DNA from 2 places in the Streptomyces sp. NPDC056361 genome. Region 2 is predicted to be linked to the other one. Evidence: riboswitches for the same ligand, from Rfam matches in the RefSeq annotation. Region 2 holds a riboswitch; the other holds the start of a gene.
What was found. A riboswitch is a leader RNA that binds a small molecule or an ion and turns the genes downstream of it on or off. The one in region 2 is predicted to bind glycine.
Positions count from the first base shown of each region.

Region 1: linked by a shared signal. The riboswitch ahead of gcvP (aminomethyl-transferring glycine dehydrogenase) and the one ahead of gcvT (glycine cleavage system aminomethyltransferase GcvT) in region 2 are both predicted to bind glycine.

Region 1 covers NZ_JBHJQI010000155.1:7,444-10,842, reverse strand. The annotation lists gene ACFCY7_RS34010 (DNA polymerase IV) at 1-1,191, shown strand, start outside; gene ACFCY7_RS34005 (PRC-barrel domain-containing protein) at 1,392-1,766, opposite strand; glycine riboswitch at 1,880-1,980, shown strand; gene gcvP (aminomethyl-transferring glycine dehydrogenase) at 2,160-3,399, shown strand, end outside.
Region 2 covers NZ_JBHJQI010000205.1:4,860-8,258, forward strand. The annotation lists gene ACFCY7_RS37515 (enhanced serine sensitivity protein SseB) at 1-143, opposite strand, end outside; gene ACFCY7_RS37520 (AAA family ATPase) at 255-917, opposite strand; glycine riboswitch at 1,078-1,178, shown strand; gene gcvT (glycine cleavage system aminomethyltransferase GcvT) at 1,352-2,467, shown strand; gene gcvH (glycine cleavage system protein GcvH) at 2,545-2,922, shown strand; gene glyA (serine hydroxymethyltransferase) at 2,947-3,399, shown strand, end outside.

The DNA.
Region 1 (3,399 bases), on a different contig from region 2:
ACCTTCTACCGGTCGATCAGCGAGCAGGTGATGGAGCTGCTGGGCCGGCTGTCGCCGCTCGTGGAGCCGCTCAGCCTGGACGAGGCGTTCGTCGACCTGGAGGCCGGGGGCGTCGCCGACGACAGTGCGGGCGCGCGGGCGGCGGGGGAGCGGCTGCGGGCCGACATCCTGGCGACGACGGGGCTGACGGGGTCCGTGGGGCTCGCGGGCTCGAAGATGATCGCGAAGATCGCGTCCGAGGAGGCCAAGCCGAACGGGCTCGTGCTCATCGAGCCGGGCACCGAGCGGGAGCTGCTGGGGCCGAGGTCCGTGCGGATCCTGCCCGGGGTCGGGCCCGCGACCGGGGAGCACCTGCGGCGGGCCGGCATGACCACCGTGTCCGATCTCGCGGAGGCGGGCGAGGACGAGCTCGTACGGCTCCTGGGGCGTGCGCACGGGACCTCGCTGTACCGGATGGCCCAGGGGTACGACGACCGGCCCGTGGTGGCCGAGCGGGACGCGAAGTCGGTGTCGGTCGAGGACACGTTCGACGTGGACCTGCACGACCGGGTGCGGATCAGGGTCGAGGTGGAGCGGCTCGCCGACCGGTGCGTGGGGCGGCTGAGGGCCTCGGGGCACTCGGGGCGGACGATCGTCCTCAAGGTGCGGCGGTACGACTTCTCGACGCTGACCCGGTCGGAGACGCTGCGGGGGCCCACGGACGACCCCGGCGTCGTACGGGAGGCGGTGGGGCGCCTCCTGGAGGCCGTGGACACGACCGGGGGCGTGCGGCTGCTCGGGGTGGGGGTGAGCGGGCTCGCGGACTACACGCAGGAGGACCTGTTCGCGCAGGCGGGTGCGGGCGTGGGGCCGGGGGCGTCCACGGGGGCGGGTGAGGGTTCGGATGCGGAGGAGGGGGCGGAAGGGGCTGAGGGCTCCTCTGCGGCTGCTGGGGCCCCTGTGGCGAGCGTGGGGGATGCGCCGGGTGCGGAGGGCGGGGGAGAGGCTGCCGGGCCCGTGGAGCGGCACTGGGCGCCCGGGCGTGACGTACGGCACGCGGTGTACGGGGCCGGCTGGGTGCAGGGCAGCGGGGTCGGGCGGGTCACCGTCCGGTTCGAGGAGCCTGGGTCGGCGGTGCCGGGGCGGGTCCGGACGTTCGCGGTGGACGACCCGGACCTGGAGGAGGGGGAGCCGCTGCCGTTGGTGGGGTGAGGGCGGCCGTGGTGGGGCGGCCCCTGGCCTGGCTGGGACGGCTGTGGGCGGTCTCGGGCGGCCGGGGGCGGCCTCGGTGGACGCGTCCCGCGCCACCCGCGCCACCCGCGCCGCCTGCGCGGGCGGGCGCGGGTGGGGCGGCGCGGCTGGTGCTGTGTGCTGTGCGGCTGTGCAAGGGGCCCCGGGCGGGAGCGCGGGGGTCAGGTGCCGTCCTGGCCGGCGAGGCGGCCGAAGTCGGTGTCGGGGTAGTCGGCGGGCGACGGGGGCAGGGTGAGGCTGTAGTGGCGATAGAGCTGGAGTTCCTGCTCCGGGGAGAGGTGGCGGCCGACGCCGAAGTCGGGGGCGTCCTTGATGAGTGATCGCTCGTAGGGGATGTGGAGGCCGTCGGCGAGGAGATCGCTGGGCTCCAGGGGGACGAAGGCGTCCCTGCTGAAGAGGCCGGTGCGAACGGCGGCCCATTCGGGGATGCCGGTCGCGTCGTCGAGGTACACCTCGTCCACGGTGCCGATCTTGTGTCCGTTCCGGTCGAACGCCTTGCGGCCGATCAGGCTGCGCGGATCGATGTCGGTCTGCACGGTCCCTCCAACTGGTCGCAACTGCTCTACACCCCTACGAAAGTGCACAACTGGGATGTCGGCCACTTGAGCGAAGGAACCCACAACCGCGCTGGTAGGCTGGCTGTGGCTGTCGACCCTGTGCGGGAGAGTCCCCCGGAGAAACCTTTCCGGTGGGCGCCGAAGGAGCAAATCCTCCCCGGAATCTCTCAGGCCCCTGTACCGCGCGGACGAGGTCACTCTGGAAAGCAGAGCGGTGCCCCCGGCGGCACGCGCTCTCACCGACGGTGAAAGCCGGCGTGCCCTGCGGCGTGCCGGTGAAACTCTCAGGTTGAGATGACAGAGGGGGAGGCCGTCCGGGTACCCGCGCCGTGGTGCCCCTCGCAGGTCGTGACGACCAGGAGGCCTCCGTACATGACCGCCAACCGCACTCCGCTCTCCGAGCTCGAACAGGGCATCCCGTTCGAGCAGCGGCACATCGGGCCCGACGCCGAGGCGCGCGCCAAGATGCTCGCCCAGGTCGGTTACGGCTCGCTCGACGAGCTCACCGCCGCCGCGGTGCCGGACGTGATCAAGAACGCCGAGGCGCTGGGCCTGCCCGCCGCCCGTACCGAGGCCGAGGTCCTCGCCGAGCTGCGCACGCTCGCCGACCGCAACCAGGTCCTCGCCCCGATGATCGGCCTGGGCTACTACGGCACCTTCACCCCGCCGGTCATCCTGCGCAACGTCATGGAGAACCCGGCCTGGTACACGGCGTACACGCCGTACCAGCCGGAGATCTCCCAGGGCCGCCTGGAGGCCCTGCTGAACTTCCAGACCATGGTCGCCGACCTGACCGGTCTGCCCACCTCCGGCGCCTCCCTCCTCGACGAGGGCACCGCCGCCGCCGAGGCCATGGCGCTGTCCCGCCGCGTCGGCAAGGTCAAGAACGGCGTCTTCCTCATCGACGCCGACGCCCTGCCGCAGACGATCGCCGTCATCGAGACCCGCGCCGAGCCGACCGGTGTCGAGGTCGTCGTCGCCGACCTGAGCGAGGGCATCCCCGCCGAGGTCGCCGAGCGCGGCGTCTTCGGCGTGCTGCTCCAGTACCCGGGCGCCTCCGGTGCCGTCCGCGACATCAAGCCGCTGATCGACGCCGCCCACGAGCTGGGTGCGATCGTCACCGTCGCCGCCGACCTGCTCGCGCTCACGCTGCTCACCTCGCCCGGTGAGCTCGGGGCCGACATCGCCGTCGGAACGACGCAGCGCTTCGGCGTGCCGATGGGCTTCGGCGGTCCGCACGCCGGCTACATGGCCGTCCAGGACAAGCACGCCCGCTCCCTGCCCGGCCGTCTCGTGGGCGTGTCCGTCGACGCCGACGGGAACCGCGCGTACCGCCTGGCCCTGCAGACCCGCGAGCAGCACATCCGCCGCGAGAAGGCCACCAGCAACATCTGTACCGCTCAGGTGCTGCTCGCCGTCATGGCCGGCATGTACGCCGTCTACCACGGCCCGGACGGCCTGAAGCAGATCGCGGAGCGCACGCACCGCTACGCCGCCATCCTCGCCGCGGGTCTGACCGCCGGGGGCGTCGAGCTCACCCAGGGCGCCTTCTTCGACACCCTCACCGCCCGCGTCCCGGGCAAGGCCGACGAGGTCGTGGCCGCCGCCCGCG
Region 2 (3,399 bases):
CTGTCGGGGCCGCCGCCGTTCGGCAGGGGCACCCAGACCTGGCTGCGGCCCAGCACCTCGACGAGCCGGCCTCCCGCCGCGGGGTTGCCGAGTGAGGCGGCAAGGACCTCTTCGAGCTCGTTGCCCGGCCACGTCACGTCCACGGTCGCGTTTCCCCTTCTCGCACGGCCTGCCGTACCGGCCGCCCGGCAGCACCCTAACGCCGCCCCGGTGCCGCCGTGGCCAAAAGGGAGGGTACGGGTCCCCCGCCGCGGTCAGGCGGCGTCGCGGAAGGAGATGCGGCGGAGGGTGTCGGCGGCGGCGCGGTCGAGGAGGGTGACGGAGGTGCAGCCGGGCGGCAGGCTGCCGGTCTCGGCGGCCCGCAGCAGCCGGCCGACGGCCCGCCGGTGCCGGGCGAAGGCGTAGGCGGAGACGCCGCGGCCCCGGGCGTCCTGCCCGGCCCGCGCGGTGTCCGGGGTCACGTCGAGGAGGACCAGGTGCAGGGCGCTGCCCCGGCGGCGGGCCTCGCGGGCGAGCCAGCCGCGCACCCAGGACTGGGTGCCGCAGTCGTGGACGATCGCGCTCGCGCCGGAGCGCAGGACGCGGCGGAGCCCGGCGTAGTGCGCGAGGCGGACGAGGGGGCGGTAGAGGGCGTACGGCAGGAGGCGGGGCATGCGGACCTCCCAGCGCTCGCGGGTGTCCTGGGAGTCGATGACGTGGCCCTCGGCGGCGCGCTTCATGAGGGTGGACTTGCCGCTGCCGGGCAGGCCGGAGACGACGACGAGGTCGCCGGCGGCGAAGACGAGGGCGCCGGGGCCGCGGCCGCCGCGCTCGCGGAGGTCGCGCAGGAGCCGGCCGCGGCGGCGGGTCCTGGCGCGGGCCCGTTGGGCCGGTATGCCGGTGCCGGTCGCGTAGGCGCCGGTGTGCTCGATCCTCATCGCTCTCCCCCTGTCGGGTCTCAGGAGACCTGAGGAGACCCTTGCCCACAAAGTGTAAAGAAACGGTAATGAGACACAAGCGATTTGCCCCGCCGACACCGCATGCAATGATGTGCCCGCCAGGCGCGCACAGTCGCCACACAATCGCATACCGGCCGCTCGAATCCGCGCGGGAGAGTTCCGGGCCGCCCCAGGGCGTCCGGACGCCGAAGGAGCAAGACCCTCCCTTGAATCTCTCAGGCCCCGTACCGCGCGGATGAGGCAGATCTGAAAAGCGGGACACCGTGCCGTGTCCCCACCCAAGGTGCAAGCCGATCTCTCGGTGACGAGATGCTCTCGGTGAACCTCTCAGGTTCCATGACAGATGGGGAGGACGTCCTCGCCCGTCATGTGTTTCGTCACCGATCACGCCCTTGGGACCCGGGAGCCACCCCATGAGCACTGCCCCCCGTCTGACCGCCCTCGATGCCCTGCATCGTTCGCTGGGCGCGACCATGACCGACTTCGCGGGCTGGGACATGCCGCTGCGGTACGCCAGCGAGCGCGACGAGCACAACGCCGTCCGCACGGCGGCCGGCCTCTTCGACCTCTCCCACATGGGTGAGATCACGGTCACCGGCCCGCAGGCCGTCGACCTGCTGGACTACGCCCTCGTCGGCAACATCTCCACGGTGGGCAACGGCCGCGCCCGCTACACGATGATCTGCCAGGAGGACGGCGGCATCCTCGACGACCTGATCGTCTACCGCCTCGGCGAGACCGAGTACATGGTCGTCGCCAACGCCTCCAACGCGCAGATCGTCCTGGACGCGCTCGTGGCCCGCGCGGAGGGCTTCGACGCCGAGGTCCGCGACGACCGCGACGCGTACGCCCTGATCGCGGTCCAGGGCCCGGAGTCCCCCGGCATCCTGAAGTCGATCACCGACGCCGACCTGGACGGCCTGAAGTACTACGCCGGCCTGCCCGGCACGGTCGCGGGCGTGCCCGCGCTGATCGCCCGTACCGGCTACACCGGAGAGGACGGCTTCGAGCTGTTCCTGAAGCCGGAGCACGCGGAGGGCGTCTGGACGGCGCTGACCGAGGCGGGCGCGGGCGTCGGCCTGATCCCCTGCGGCCTGTCCTGCCGCGACACGCTCCGCCTGGAGGCGGGCATGCCGCTGTACGGCCACGAGCTGACCACCGCCCTCACCCCCTTCGACGCGGGCCTCGGCCGGGTCGTGAAGTTCGAGAAGACCGGCGACTTCGTCGGCCGCAAGGCGCTGGAGGCCGCCGCCGAGCGCGCCGAGACCGCCCCGCCGCGCAAGCTGGTCGGCCTGATCGCCGAGGGCCGCCGCGTCCCCCGCGCGGGCTTCCCGGTCGTCTTCGGCGGCGAGGTCGTCGGCGAGATCACCTCGGGCGCCCCGTCCCCGACCCTCGGCAAGCCGATCGCCATCGCTTACGTCGACGCGGCGCACGCGACTCCCGGCACCACGGGTGTAGGTGTGGACATCCGCGGCACCCACGAGCCCTACGAGGTCGTGGCGCTGCCGTTCTACAAGCGCCAGAAGTGACGCATTCGTCTCACCCGGCGTCTCACCCCGCAAGACCCACGTACATCAGTACTCCCCCGATCCAGGAGAATCAGGCCATGAGCAACCCCCAGCAGCTTCGCTACAGCAAGGAGCACGAGTGGCTGACGGACGCCGTTGACGGCGTCGCGACCGTCGGCATCACCGAGCACGCGGCGAACGCGCTCGGCGACATCGTGTACGTCCAGCTCCCCGAGGTCGGCAGCACCGTGACCGCGGGCGAGGAATGTGGCGAGCTGGAGTCGACCAAGTCCGTCAGCGAGCTGTACTCCCCGGTGACCGGTGAGGTCGTCGAGGCGAACCAGGACGTCGTCGACGACCCGGCGCTGGTGAACACCGCCCCGTTCGAGGGCGGCTGGCTGTTCAAGGTGCGCCTCGCGGACGAGCCGAAGGACCTGCTCTCCGCCGACGAGTACACCGCCTTCACCGCCGGCTAACCGAGACCCCCAAGGGATCGATTCATGTCGCTTCTGAACACTCCCCTCCACGAGCTGGACCCCGACGTCGCCGCCGCCGTCGACGCCGAGCTCCGCCGTCAGCAGTCCACCCTCGAGATGATCGCGTCGGAGAACTTCGCTCCGGTCGCCGTCATGGAGGCCCAGGGCTCCGTCCTCACCAACAAGTACGCCGAGGGCTACCCGGGCCGCCGCTACTACGGCGGCTGCGAGCACGTCGACGTGGCCGAGCAGATCGCGATCGACCGGATCAAGGACCTGTTCGGCGCCGAGTACGCCAACGTCCAGCCGCACTCCGGCGCCTCCGCGAACCAGGCCGCCCTCTTCGCCATCGCCCAGCCCGGCGACACGATCCTGGGCCTGGACCTGGCGCACGGCGGTCACCTGACCCACGGCATGCGCCTGAACTTCTCGGGCAAGCAGTTCAACGTGGTCGCGTACCACGTGGACGAGGCCGGC